Regions from separate parts of the Azospirillum sp. UENF 112521 genome, predicted to be linked through region 3. Evidence: riboswitches for the same ligand, from Rfam matches in the RefSeq annotation. Region 3 holds a riboswitch; each other region holds the start of a gene.

Region 1 (4,550 bases), on a different contig from region 3:
CGACGAAGCCGGCGAGCGCGCCGGAGATCAGCATGGCGATGACGATGTTGCGCGCCGGCGAGATGCCGGCATAGACCGCCGCCCGTTCGTTCCGGCCCACCGTCCGCAGCTCGTACCCCCAGCGGGTCCGGCGCAGGAAGATGTGGAACAGCAGACAGCAGGCCAGCGCCCAGAGGAAGGACAGGTTCAGCGGCGAGGCGGGAATCGCGATGCCGAACCAGCCGAGCGCCCGGTCCATCGACGGCAGCCAGACGCCGGGGTCGAACTCGCGGGTTTCCGGCGACTGGCTGCCGGGGCGGATCAGCACGTCCACCAGCAGCCAGGTCATGATCGACGCGGCGATGAAGTTGAACATGATCGTCGTGATGACGATGTGGCTGCCGCGCTTGGCCTGGAGCCACGCCGGGATGAAGGCCCAGGCGGCGCCGAACAGGGCCGAAGCCAGCACCGCCAGCACGGCCACCACCGGCCAGGGCCAGCCGGTCAGCGCCAGCGCCACCAGCCCGGCGCCGAGCCCACCCAGATAGGCCTGCCCCTCGCCGCCGATGTTGAACAGCCCGCAATGGAAGGCGATGGCGACCGCCAGTCCGGTGAAGATGTAGTCGGTGGTGTAATAGAGGGTGTAGCCGATGGCCTCGGGATATCCCAGGGCCTCCGACACCAGCAGCGACAGCACGTCCACCGGGTTCTCGCCGATCACCAGGATCACCAGCCCCGACAGCACGAAGGCGGCGACGAGGTTGAGAACCGGCAGCAGCGCATACCCGACCCAGCCCGGCACCGCGCCCGGCTGGCCCTTCCCCGATCCGCTCAGCAGCACCGGCATCTCCTGGATTGCCCCTTGCCGGGGATTCTTAACCGCCAATGCTCTGCCGACCAAGCGTTTCGTGATGTGAGAAAGCCAATGGGCACCGGGACTTGGAAGCGTCACAAAAGTCTTGCCGCAACGCAGCATTCTGGCATGCTTCTTACCCATAAAATTTTTATGGCTATGGAGCATGACCGATGCCGCTCGACATTCCGCAGACCTTCCGCCACCACGTCTTCTGCTGCGCCCAGCAGCGCCCGCCCGGCCATCCGCGCGGCAGCTGCGCCGCCAAGGGCGCGCATCCGCTGTGGCAGCGGCTGGATCAGAAAATCCAGGGCAAGGGGCTGGCCGACGTCGGCATGGCGATGACCGGCTGCCTCGGCTTTTGCTCCGCCGGGCCGCTGATGGTGGTGTATCCGGAAGGCATCTGGTACCGGCCGGAAACCCCTGAGGACATCGACGAGATCGTCAACTCGCATCTGGTGAAGGATAAGCCGGTCGAGCGGCTGGTGATGGTTCTGACGCGGTGAGGCGAGCGGGCGCTTCACGCCACTCCCTGAAAGTGCCGGCGCCTACCAGACCTGCGGTTGCGGCATTGGGACACAGGCGCATTTGCCCATAATGTGGGCATCTCCCGCCATTGCCGTTCCGAACCGATTTCATGACCGACGCCGAAACCGCCGACCTGCTGCCTGCCGAGGCCGATTCGGTTCCCTATGCCGTCGGCTGCTTCCTGGGCGCGATCCTGCTGTTCGCGGCGATGGACACGCTGATCAAGTTCCTGACCGCCGATTACCCGGTGCCGCAGCTGATGTTCGTGCGCTCGCTGGTCGCCTTCCTGCTGGTGGGCGGCTACACCCTGACCTGCGGCGGCGGGATCGCGGCGATGCGGACGCGGCGGCCCCTGGGGCATGTCTGGCGCGCCTTCGCCGGGCTGATCTCCATGGGATGCTTCTTCTATGCCTTCCGCGAATTGCCGCTGGCCGACGTCTATGTGCTGAGCTTCGCCGGTCCGCTGTTCATCACTGCACTGTCGGCGCCGCTGCTGGGCGAACCGGTGGGCTGGCGCCGCTGGGCCGCCGTGGTTGTCGGGTTCGGCGGCGTGGTGGTGATGGCGCAGCCGTCGGCCGGGGCGCCGCTGGTGCCGGTGCTGGTCGGGCTGTGCGCCGCCCTGTTCTATGCGCTGGCGGCCCTGGCCGTGCGCGGCCTGTCGCGGACGGAAACCAGTGCCTCCATCGTGCTCTACCTGCTGCTGACGACGACAGTGGTCAGCGGGGCTCTGGCCGTGCCGGTCTGGACGGCGCCGACCGCCTTCGCGCTGGGGTTGATGGCGCTGGTCGGGGCCATCGGCGCCGGGGCGCAGGTGCTGCTGACCCAGGCCTTCCGCCGCGCGCCGCCGGCGGTGGTGGCGCCCTTCGAATATACCGGCATGGTCTGGGCCAGCCTGTTCGGCTGGCTGGCGTTCGGCGACCTGCCGACCGTGCCGGTCCTGGCCGGCGCCATGGTCATCATCGGCAGCGGGCTCTACATCCTGCATCGTGAAACCATAGTGGCGCGCCGCCGGTTGGGTTCTTGACAGGACGGGGCCGGCGGCGACACTCTCGCCGCCTGTTCACGGCTGGGGTGCCCGTGCGGATGCCGGTTCGGCAATCGCAGGGGCTGAGACAACACCCATCGAACCTGATCCGGGTCATGCCGGCGAAGGGAGCCGACCGGAACCCGACGGACCCGCTGAAAGCTGCTGCGAAGCGCCCCGTCTCCTCCGCGTCGCCCCAACCGCCGGCGCGTGTTGAGGAGTATCGGTCATGCGGCGCGCGCTTCCCCTCCTGATCGGCCTGCTGGCCGCATCCTCCTGCCTGTCGTCCGTCTGCCTGTCGTCCGCTGCCCGTGCCGACGACACGCTGTCCTTCCCGGTGCTGGTGCCGCTGACCGGCTTCCTGTCGCTGGAGGGCACCAGCCAGCGCAATGGCGCCGTCCTAGCGCTGAAGCAGACGCCGGCCGGAATCGCCATCGCCTCGGAGGTCGTCGATACCGGCACCTCGCCCGAGGCGGCGGTGACGGCGCTGGAACGCGCGGCCGGCCGCGGCACGGTCGGGGCGGTCGCCGCCAGCATGCTCGGCACCCAGATGCTGGCGATGCTGCCGCTGGCGGGCGAGCTGAAGCTGCCTCTGGTCACCGTGTCGGGCACCGCCTCGATCACCGAGCAGGGCAATCCCTGGGTCTTCCGCTTCTTCCCCGGCGACGCGGTCACCAAGGCCGCCCATGCCCGTTATGTGGTGGAGGAGCTGGGCAAGCGGCAGCCGGCCGTCATCTACCAGACCACCGCCTACGGCCAGAGCGGCAAGGCCCATCTCGACGCCGCCTTCAAGGCGCTGGGCGTCACGCCCGTCTTCGAGGAGGGGGTGGATCCGGCGGCCAAGGATCTGCTGCCGGTGCTGACCAAGGCGCTCGCCGCCAAACCGGACGTGCTGGTCCTGCACCTGCATTCCGGACCGACCGCGCTGCTGCTGCGGCAGGCGGCGTCCAGCGGCGTGACCCTGCCCATCGTCGCCGGCTCCGCCATGCACCAGCCGAGCACCGCGGCCCTGCTGGAACCGGCGGAACTCAAGGGCGTCTGTGCAGAGACCGCGGCCTCGCCGATTTCCGGCGGCACGCCGGAGGTCAAGGCCTTCACCGACGCCTACCGTGCCGCCTTTGGCAAAGAGCCGGACGCTTTCGCGCTCGGCCAGTATGACGGCATGACCATGGTGCTGGAGGCGGTGAAGGCCGGCGCCCGGTCGCCGGACGCCATCCGCAAGGCGCTGTCCGCCGAGACGTTCCAGGGTCTCGCCATGACTTACAAGTCCGACGGCAAGGGCAACATGGCCCATTCCGCCGTCATCGTCTGCTATGACGGGGCCAGCCGGGTGCCGGTGCTGGCGAAGCGGTACGACGACCCGACGCTTGCGGCGAAGTGAACGGATGGCGGCGCTTCAACTGCTGGTCAACGGGGTGGCGCTGGGGGCGGCCTACGCCCTGGTGGCGCTGGGCTTCGTTCTGGTGCTGAACGCCACCTCGGCGGTGAATTTCGCCCAGGGCGATCTGGTGATGGCCGGCGGGCTGCTGGCGGTGGCGGCGGCGCCGCTGATCCCGCTGCCGGGCATCGTCCTGCTGCCGGTCGTTCTGGTGCTGATGGCGGCGCTGGGGCTGCTGCTGGCGCTGGCGGCCTATCTGCCGCTGCGCCGCCGGCCGCCGGTCTCGGTCTTCATCAGCACCATCGCGGTCGGCATCATCCTGCAGAACGGAGCCGCCATCCTGTTCGGGCCGGAGCCGCGCGCCGCACCGCCGCTGTTCGGCGACGATACGCTGCACATCGCCGGGTTGGCGGTGCCCGAGCAGTCGCTTGCCATCGTCGCGGTGGCGGGGCTGCTGATCGGGGCGCAGCAATGGGTGTTTGCCCGCACGCAGTTGGGCCGCCGGTTGCGCGCCACGGCGCAGGATCCGGAGATGGCGCGCGCCTGCGGCGTGCCGGTCACCACGATGATCCTGGTGACCTTCGCCATCGGGGCGGCCTGTGCCGGCGCGGCCGGGCTGCTGCTGGCCAACCGCTATTTCGTCACGCCGACCTCGGGCAGCGACCTGATCCTCAAGGCCTACATCGCGGTGACGGTGGGGGGCTGGGGCTCCGTGCCGGGCGCGGTGGTGGGGGCGCTGTTGATCGCGCTGTTCGAGGTGGGAGTATCGTTGGTGCTCTCATATCCGG
Region 2 (4,550 bases), 970 kb from region 3:
GGCGATGAAATAGCTCTGGAACCGGGCGTAATGCACCGCGAACCGGTCGACCATGTCGTCGCTGAACGCGGCGCCGGGCGGCACCTCGAAGAACATCAGTGCGGACAGGGTCTGGTTGATGTTGATGCCCAGCAGCTCGCCGAAGGTGGAGAAGCCGGCGGCGGCCAGCCCGTCGAAGGCATGGACGCGCGACAGCTGGTCGGGGTTGTTCAGCCGGCGCAGGATGCAGTCGTTCAGGATGGCGCCGAGGGGACGCGGCTTGCCGCGCAGATAGGCCGAGAGGTCGTCCTCGGTCTGGCGGACGAAATCGGTCGCCTCCACCAGGCACAGCGAATCGCCGGGATTGACGTCGCAGTAGAAGGCGACCTCCCCCTTCTCGAAATCGAAGCCGGAGATGGAGCGGACGAACAGCTCCCCCTCCATCTCGATGGCAAAGGTGTTCTTGGCCAGCTTGCCCGGCAGCTCCTGCGGCTTGCAGCGCAGGGATTTGGCGAGCGCGTCGATGAAGCCGACGACCTCGAAGCCGTCGCGGTCGATCACGCTGCGCACGATGCGGCGCATCGGGTCGGCGTCGACCACGGCGAAGCGGGTCTGGGTCGGCCGGAAATTCTGCGACTTGAAGATGCCGTAGCGGATGCCGGGTGCCATCTTCAGGAAGACCGTCACCGCCGCGTTCTCCAGCACGCGCTGGCCGTCGAACAGATGGGTGTTGCGGAAGTCGAGCTTGCCGCCGGCCGAGCCGCCGATGAACAGGCAGGGGAAATGGCCGGAGCGGTAGACCGCCTCCATGAACCAGCTTTCGCTGGCCGACAGCCCGTCGATGAAGGTCAGCGCCACCGTGTCATGGCTGTCGACCGGGAAGGGGACGCGGATGCGGTCGAGTTCGCCGCGGATCGCCTCCACCCTGGCCGGCACGTCGCGGGTCGGCCGGCCGCCGCGCAGGTCGTCGCAATGCAGCGGGACCGACTGGATGCTGACCCCGGCGAGCAGGCGTGGGCTGAAGGATTGCAGCACCACGCTGTCCCAGCGGTCGCCGGCCTTGCGGTAGAGCGGCTGGCCCTCGGCCGCGCACAGCTCGCCCGCACTGGAGACCAGCACCAGCTGGGTCGCCGCCGGCAGGGCGGAGCGGACCGCCCGCGCGGTGGCGGCGAAATCGACATGCGGCGACACGAAGCCGACGACCAGCGCCGGTGCCCCGGCGGCGAAAGTCAGCCCCTCCAGCGCCGCGGCACCGATCCGCTCCGCCGGCAGGCACAGGCTGCGGATCGGCTGTTCCGCCGGTCCGGCGGCGTGCGCTGCCGCTTCGGGCCCGCCAGCCGGGGTGCCGGAAACGGGGGCGGTCGGAGAGTCCGAGCGGAAGAAAGACAGCATGCTGGCGAATCCTCGGTCGTCTTCGTTGTTCATTCCGCGCACCGGCGGTGCCCGTTTGCGGCTGTGAGTGCCCGGGTATGGCTCATTTTGCCGACAATCTAGCTGCCGATTGGTAGCGTTTCCTGTCGGGGGACTCCGTATCCGGCTGCGGCCTGTCGCCGCATCCATCGTCAGGTTCAGGCCGGGCTGAAGCTGTGGGCTGATACGGCGGCCTTGGGTGGCGAAGCCGGGCAACGGTCGATTCCGCTTGTGGGGCCAGCGGAAGATTGGCATAAGGCAATCCATAGGCCTGGGGTGCCGTGCGGTGGTCGCGCGGCTGAGAACACACCCATCGAACCTGTCTGGGTAATTCCAGCGAAGGGAGCCGCCGCATGATCCATGCGCCAGAATCACATTCTTTTTCCGTTTCTGAATCCGGACTCCGTCCCTCCATTGCCATCGTCGGCGCCGGCTGCATCGGCCTCGCCATCGCCTGGAGGCTGGCGTCGGCCGGCTGCCGGGTCGATGTCTTCGAGCGGGGGGAGGCCGGGCGCGGCGCCACCCATGCCGCCGGCGGGATGCTGGCCGCCTGCGTCGAAACCGAGCCGGGCGAGGAGGGGCTGCTGCCGCTGACCCGCGCGTCGCAGGCCCTGTGGCCGGACTTCGCCCGCGCTCTCGAGGCGGCGAGCGGCATGGCCGTCGATTTGCGCAGCGAGGGCACGATGGTCATCGCGCTGACCGCCGACGATGCCGCGAAGGTCCGCTTCCTGCACGGTTTCCAGCGCGATCTTGGATTGCCGGTGGAGTGGCTGAGCGGGGCCGAGGTGCGGCGGCGCGAACCCTTCCTGCAACCGGGTGTCGCCGGCGCCCTGTTCTGTGCCGGCGACCATCAGGTCGACAACCGCAAGGTCGCGGCCGCCCTGCGCCGCGCCGCCGTGGCTGCCGGCGCCCGCCTGCACGAGCAATGCGGCGAGGTGGCGCTGGCGGTGGAGGGCGGCCGCGCCGTGGGGGTGCGGGTTGCCGAAACGCTGCATCGGGCCGACCGGGTGGTGCTGGCCGCCGGGGCGTGGTCGGCCGGCGTGCCTGGGCTGCCGCCCGCCGCGAAGCCGCCGGTGCGTCCGGTGAAGGGGCAGATGGTCTGCCTGCGCATGGACCCCCGTCTGCCGCTGCTGCGCCATGTGGTGTGGACGCCCGGCACCTACCTGATCCCGCGGCTGGACGGCCGGCTGCTGATCGGCGCCACGACGGAGGAGCGCGGCTTCGACGACCGTCTGACCGCCGGCGGGCAGTTCGCCCTGCTGGAGGGGGCGTGGCGGGCGCTGCCGGGCATCGCCGAACTGCCCATCGAGGAAGCCTGGGCGGGTTTCCGTCCCGGCAGCCGCGACGATGCGCCGATCCTGGGCGAGAGCGGCATTCCCGGCCTGATCCACGCCACCGGCCACCACCGCAACGGCATCCTGCTGACCCCGGTGACCGCCGACGGCATCGCCCGCCTGGTGCTGACCGGCGAGACCGACCCGCTGCTGCGCCCCTTCGCCGCCGACCGCTTCGTTGCCGCGGGAGCCGCCGCATGAGCGCCGTTTCACGTGAAGCCATCCGCGTCAACGGCCGCGAAGAGCCGCTGTCCGCCGCCTCCGTCGCCGAGTTCCTGGCCGGGCGCGGCATCGCCGAGGGCGCGAAGGGCGTCGCGGTTGCCCTGAACGGCGCCGTGGTCCCACGGCGGCGCTGGCCCGAGACCCTGCTCCAGCCCGGCGACAGCCTGGAAATCGTCCGCCCGATCCAGGGCGGCTGACCCTGAATTTCCCTCTCCCGCGACCAGCCCGGGAAGGATCCCCTCTCCCCCGGGGAGAGGGGGGTATCCCCGGACCGCTTGCGCGGGAGGGCCTTATCAAAAGGCTCCCCCCATGTCCCAACCCGACACCCTCACCATCGCCGGGCGTTGCCTCGGCTCACGGCTGTTCCTCGGCACCGCCGGCTATCCGAACCAGCAGGTGATGCTCGACGCGCTGGCGGCCAGCGGCAGCGAACTGGTCACGCTGGCGATCCGCCGCATCAGCCTGGACGGCTATTCGGAAAGCCTCGTCGACGTGCTGGCCCGCGCCACCGCCGGGCGGCCGACCGGGCCGGTCGGGCTGCTGCCCAACACCGCCGGCTGCATGACCGCCAAGGAAGCCGTGCTGACCGCCCAGCTGTCGCGCGAGGCCCTGGACACCCCCTGGATCAAGCTCGAGGTCATCGGCGACCGCGACCTGCTCTATCCCGACGTGGAGGAACTGCTGCGTGCGACCGAGGAGCTGGTGAATGACGGCTTCGTCGTGCTGCCCTACTGCAACGACGACCCCGTCACCTGCCGCAAGCTGGCCGACCTGGGGGCCGCGGCGGTGATGCCGTTGGGGGCCTTCATCGGGTCCGGCATGGGCATCCGCAACCCGCACGCCATCGAGACGATCTGCGCCCGCAGCCCGGTGCCGGTGGTGCTGGACGCCGGCATCGGCACCGCGTCCGACGCGGCGCTGGCGATGGAGCTCGGCTGCGCCGCCGTCCTGCTGAACACCGCGGTGTCGAAGGCGCGCGATCCGGTGCGGATGGCGGCGGCGATGCGCGACGCGGTCAATGCCGGCCGCGCCGCCCATCTGGCCGGCCGCATGCCGATGCGCGCCCATGCCGAACCGTCCAGCCCGCAGATGGGCCTGATCGGCGGCTGACGGCGGTCGGTCATAGGCCGCCGGGGCGGCCAGGGTGGGCAAGGTGGTGGGCAAGGTGACGCGCACTCCGTTCGGCCGCTTGATCCTGCGGGGCGGCTGACGCAGGCTGTGGCGCACCGCCTCCCTTGGCACTCCCCCCTTGGCACCCCTCTGCCGGAGACCCTTGCCTTGCCCGCCACCTTTGAACCCCGCACTCCCGATTGGAAGGCGCGCTGTTTCGCGTCCTTTGAACAGCAGCCGATCTGCAAGACGCTCGGCATCGAACTGGCGGCGATGGAGCCGGGTTTCTGCGAGATGCGTCTGCCCTTCCGTGCCGACCTGACGCAGCAGCACGGCTTCTTCCATGCCGGCATGGTCAGCACGCTGGCCGACAATGCCGGCGGCTATGCGGCCCTGAGCCTGATGCCGGCCGGGGCGGAAGTGCTGGCGGTGGAGTTCAAGATCAACCTGATGTCGCCGGCCAAGGGCGACGTCATGATCGCCCGCGCCCGCGTG
Region 3 (4,550 bases):
TTGACGAAGGCGGCCTGCGACTCCTCCGGATGGTTCAGGATGTAGAGCGTCGCCCGCTCCACCGCCGCCAGGAAGCGCTTGAAGCGGGGATCGTTCGCCTTGTCCTTGCGGGCGACCAGAATCAGCTCGTCATAGGGCGGAACGCCCTCTTCCTCGGGATAGAAGGCACGGCCAGGGTGTTTCTCGATCTCCATCTGGTTCAGTTCAAAGTTGCGGAAAGCACCGACCACCGCATCGACCTGGCCCGACAGCAGCGACGGCGACAGGGAGAAGTTGACGTTCACCAGCTCGACATCCTTCAGGCTCAGCCCCTGCTTCTCCAGCATGGCGCCCAGCAGAGCGTCCTCGAAACCGGCGATGGAGTAGCCGACCTTGCGGCCCTTCAGATCCTTCAGCGTCTTCACCGGCCCGTCGCGCAGCACGACGACGGAGTTCAGCGGCGTGGACACCAGCGTGCCGATGCGGACCAGGGGCAGTTCCTCGGCCACCTGCAGGATCAGCTGCGGCTGGTAGGAGACGGCGATGTCGGTCCCGCCGGCGGCCACCAGCTTCGGCGGGTCGTTGGGATCGGCCGGGGCGGTCAAGGTGACCTCGAGACCGGCATCCTTGAAGAAGCCCTTCTCCTGCGCCACCACCAGCGGGGCGTGGTCCGGGTTGACGAACCAGTCCAGCATCACGGACAGCTTGTCCTGGGCCAGCGCGGGAAGCGAGGTCATCAGGCCGGCGGCGATCAGGCCGGCGGTGAAAAGATGCTTCATCGAGTGTCTCTCCCCCTTCAAGGGTTGGCGTCTTCGGCAGGTTGGGTATCGGGTTGCCAGGGCAGGGCACGGCGGGCGAGCGCATCGACGGCGGCATAAAGCGAGACGGCGAAAAGTCCCAGCACCAGCACGGCGGCGAACAGAAGGTCGATCTGCATGCGGGCATTGGCGTGCAGCATCAGGTAGCCGAGACCGGAGGACGACCCCACCCATTCGCCGATCACCGCCCCGATGGGCGCCACCGCGGCGGCGACCCGCACGCCGGACCAGAAGGCGGGCAGGGCGGCCGGCAGGCGGATGCTCCACAGGATCGCGGCGGGCGAGGCGCCCATGGTGCGGGCAAGGTCGAGCCAGCCGGGATCGGTGCGCCGCAGCCCGTCGAACAGCGCGGTCGTCACCGGGAAATAGATGACCAGCACCGCCATGGCGATCTTGGACGCCATGCCGTAGCCGAGCCACAGCACCAGCAGCGGCGCCAGTGCGAAGACCGGGATGGCCTGACTGACCAGAAGCAGCGGCATCAGCCAGCGCCGCGCCGTGCGGAACCGCGCGAGCAGCAAAGCGCTAACCCCGCCCAGCACGACGCCGGCCACGAGCCCGATCAGAATCTCGGCCAGCGTGGTCAGGCCATGGGTCAACAGCAGGGGAGCCTGCCGCTGCATGGCGTCCGCCACCGCCAGCGGACCGGGCAGCAGGTAGCGCGGCAGCCCGGTGGCCCAGACCAGCGCCTGCCAGCCGGCGACCAGCACCAGCAGGGTGATCGCGCCGCGCAGCAGCGCCTTCATTCCGCCAGCCTCCGCAACAGTTCGGCCTGATGCGCCAGCAGGTCCTGATCGTCGACGCGGCGCGGCACCGGGCCGGAGGGCTCCAGCGCCGGTCCCATGATGGCCGGCCGGCCGGTCATCACATGCAGTCGGTCGCCGATGCGCAGCGCCTCCAGCGGGTCGTGGGTGACCATCAGGACGGTGCGGCCGGCCAGCGTCTCCGCCGCGGTTTCCTGCAAACGCAGCCGGGTGATGGCGTCGAGCGCGGAGAAGGGCTCGTCCATCAGGACCAGCGGTCTGTCCTCCATCAGGGTGCGGGCCAGCGCCACGCGCTGCTTCTGCCCGCCGGACAGGGCGGCCGGACGGTCGCGCTCGCGCCCCGCCAAACCGACGCGGTCCAGCAGCGCACGGGCCTGCTCCACCCGTGCCGGGTCGGGACGGCGATGGCGCAGCCGGTCGCCCAGCAGGACATTGTCGAGCACGGTCAGCCAGGGCAGCAGCAGGTCCTGCTGCGCCATGTAGGCGATCCGGCCGGCCAGCGGCTGCCAGTCGCCGGTGACCACCTCGGTCGGCGGCTCCGGCTCGGCCAAGCCGGCGAGGATGCGCAGGAGCGTGGTCTTGCCGACGCCGCTCGGCCCCAGCAGGCAGGTGGTCCGCCCGGCCGGCAGCTCCAGCGTCAGCTCGGAGAACAGCAGTGTGCCGCCATAGGTCAGCCGCGCGCGCGAGATGGTCACCGAAAGCGGCGTCATCGCAGGCACGCGGGCATGCATCGTGGACTGGCGGAGATGGAGAGGGTGCGGTCCCGCATCACTGATCCCTACGCCGGCATGAACCGGATCAGGTTCCAGGGGTCGTCCCGCAACAGGACCTCTCAGCCGCCCATCGGCTCCCCCCAGTGAAGGCGGCGACTATAGGCGCGGACGATCCGTGACCGCAAGCATTGCCGGATGCAGCTTCCGGGATGCGGAAGCGGGCTGCTTGACCGCACCGCCGCAGCGCCTAGTTTCTGACGGGCATCTAAGCAGGTTTTCCGAACTCCGCCCACAGGCGGGCGGGCTCGGGAAACCTGCAAAACCATAAAGTCCGCAGGTTTCTCCAGGCCGGGCCTGTTGCCCGATCTGGAGAAACCTGATTAGGAGTGCCCGTCCTGACCACGCCCTTCCGCACACCGTTGTTCATCGGCGGGGAAATCTACCGCGGCTCGACCTATGGGCCGAAGCATCCGCTGGCGATTCCGCGCGTGTCGACCGCCATCGACCTCAGCCGCGCCATGGGCTGGCTGCCGGACGAGGTCTATCTCGACACCCATGTGGCGAGCGAACGCGAACTGGCGCGCTTCCACACATCCGACTACATCGCCGCGCTGAAGAGGGCGGAGGCCGAGCAGCGGGTCGACGAGGCGACCGCCGCCCGCCACAATCTCGGCAAGCTGGAGAATCCCATTTTCGCCGAGATGTACCGGCGGCCGGCCCACAGCAGCGGATCGGCGTTGCAGGCGGCCAGGATTCTCGGCGACCGGCCCGCCGGTCTGGTCTATGCGCCGGCCGCCGGGACGCATCATGCGCGGCGGGACCGGGCAAGCGGCTTTTGCTATTTCAACGCGCCGGTACTGGGCATTCTGGAATTGCTGGACCATGGGCTGGAGCGGGTCCTCTATGTCGATCTCGACGCCCATCATGGCGATGGGGTGGAGGAAGCCTTCGCCGACGACGACCGGGTGCTGACCGTGTCCATCCACGAGGACGGACGTTGGCCCTACACCGGCAAGGTGGAGGACCGCGCCGGCGGCATGGCTCGCAACCTGCCGGTCCCGCCGGGCTTCAACGACAGCGAGATGGAGCATGTGATGGAGGCGGCGGTCCTGCCTCTCGCCCGTGCCTTCCGACCGCAGGCGATGGTGATCCAGACCGGCGCCGATGCCTTGGCCGAGGATCCGTTGAGCCGGCTGGAGCTGTCCAACCTTGCCCTGTGGGACGCCGTCGCGGCGCTGCTTCCCCTGGCGCCGCGGGTGCTGGTGGTCGGAGGAGGCGGCTATAACCCGTGGTCGGTCGGGCGTTGCTGGGCCGGGATCTGGGCGGTGATGAACGACATCGATCCCGCCGTGCGTCCGACCGCGGAGGCGGAGGCGGTGCTGCGCGCCCTGACCTGGAACCGTGCCGCCGGCCGCAACCCGCCGGAACATTGGTTCACCACGCTGGGCGACGAACGGCGTCCCGGTCCGGTGCGGGATGCTGTGAAGCGGGTGGTGGAGATTGCAATGTCCTGAAGGGTGGAGGTGTCCTGCCCCGCAGCCGACCAACTCATTCCGACGAAATTCGAACCAACCTGTGACGATTCGTTGACGGGGTCGGATTGTTCGTTGATTCTTACTTCTGCTGCGCCGGTGCAGCTTCCGCATCGGGTGATGCGGGCTTCGGCGGGATTTGCGGTAGGAGAACGGGCGGGCGGATGTCGAACACCACGCTGTTCCTGATCGCCATCGTCATCATCATGCTGGCTGCCGTCCCGGTCGCCATGATGCTGAAGGATTTCCTGCCGAACATCATGGAAAAGAGCAACGGCCTGGACCAGATCGAGAACCGCATCTACGTCCTTCATGCCGAGGCGCAGGAGCTTCAAAACCGGGTGAACCATCTGGTCCAGCGTCGGAACAGCCAGTCTTCCGACCGCAACCGGCTGGAAAGCGATATCCGCAAGGCGGAAAAACAGGTTCGGGACCTGTCGGACCAGCCGCCGATGTTCGTGCATGAGGTCGGCGACCCGCAGGCCGGACTGATGAAATTCGTCGCGACGGTGACGCAGGAAAAGGCATCGGCCGCTGCCCGCGCCGCCGGCGAGCGGGCGCAGGTCAACCCCATCTGGCGCTGCACGAACGTGGCCGAGGTCTGGGCGTCGAGCTTCGACGAGGCCAAGCAGATGTGCGACGTGGCCTTTCCGTTCAAAATGGGTTTCCAGAAGACGTTCATGCGCGGCGATGCGCGGGCCGGTGGGATGGCCGGAGGCAGGGCCGCCGGCAAGGGGGTGCCGA

What was found. Region 3 has a riboswitch for thiamine pyrophosphate ahead of ACWPN8_RS08690 (ABC transporter ATP-binding protein). Riboswitches for the same ligand answer to the same signal wherever they lie in the genome.
Region 1: it holds a riboswitch for thiamine pyrophosphate, as region 3 does, so the genes downstream of both, ACWPN8_RS20915 (ABC transporter substrate-binding protein) here and ACWPN8_RS08690 (ABC transporter ATP-binding protein) in region 3, are expected to answer to the same signal.
Region 2: it holds a riboswitch for thiamine pyrophosphate, as region 3 does, so the genes downstream of both, thiO (glycine oxidase ThiO) here and ACWPN8_RS08690 (ABC transporter ATP-binding protein) in region 3, are expected to answer to the same signal.

Annotation. Positions count from the first base shown of each region.
Region 1 covers NZ_JBSNCI010000004.1:52,572-57,121, reverse strand. Annotated here, with positions in the region: gene ACWPN8_RS20930 (ABC transporter permease) at 1-826, opposite strand, end outside; gene ACWPN8_RS20925 ((2Fe-2S) ferredoxin domain-containing protein) at 1,006-1,338, shown strand; gene ACWPN8_RS20920 (DMT family transporter) at 1,470-2,384, shown strand; TPP riboswitch at 2,418-2,532, shown strand; gene ACWPN8_RS20915 (ABC transporter substrate-binding protein) at 2,614-3,765, shown strand; gene ACWPN8_RS20910 (branched-chain amino acid ABC transporter permease) at 3,770-4,550, shown strand, end outside.
Region 2 covers NZ_JBSNCI010000002.1:369,410-373,959, forward strand. Annotated here, with positions in the region: gene ACWPN8_RS03920 (methyl-accepting chemotaxis protein) at 1-1,371, opposite strand, end outside; TPP riboswitch at 1,652-1,751, shown strand; gene thiO (glycine oxidase ThiO) at 1,743-2,924, shown strand; gene thiS (sulfur carrier protein ThiS) at 2,921-3,142, shown strand; gene ACWPN8_RS03935 (thiazole synthase) at 3,255-4,055, shown strand; gene ACWPN8_RS03940 (PaaI family thioesterase) at 4,224-4,550, shown strand, end outside.
Region 3 covers NZ_JBSNCI010000002.1:1,335,174-1,339,723, forward strand. Annotated here, with positions in the region: gene ACWPN8_RS08680 (ABC transporter substrate-binding protein) at 1-758, opposite strand, end outside; gene ACWPN8_RS08685 (ABC transporter permease) at 776-1,543, opposite strand; gene ACWPN8_RS08690 (ABC transporter ATP-binding protein) at 1,540-2,271, opposite strand; TPP riboswitch at 2,319-2,425, opposite strand; gene ACWPN8_RS08695 (acetoin utilization protein AcuC) at 2,661-3,788, shown strand; gene ACWPN8_RS08700 (hypothetical protein) at 3,971-4,550, shown strand, end outside.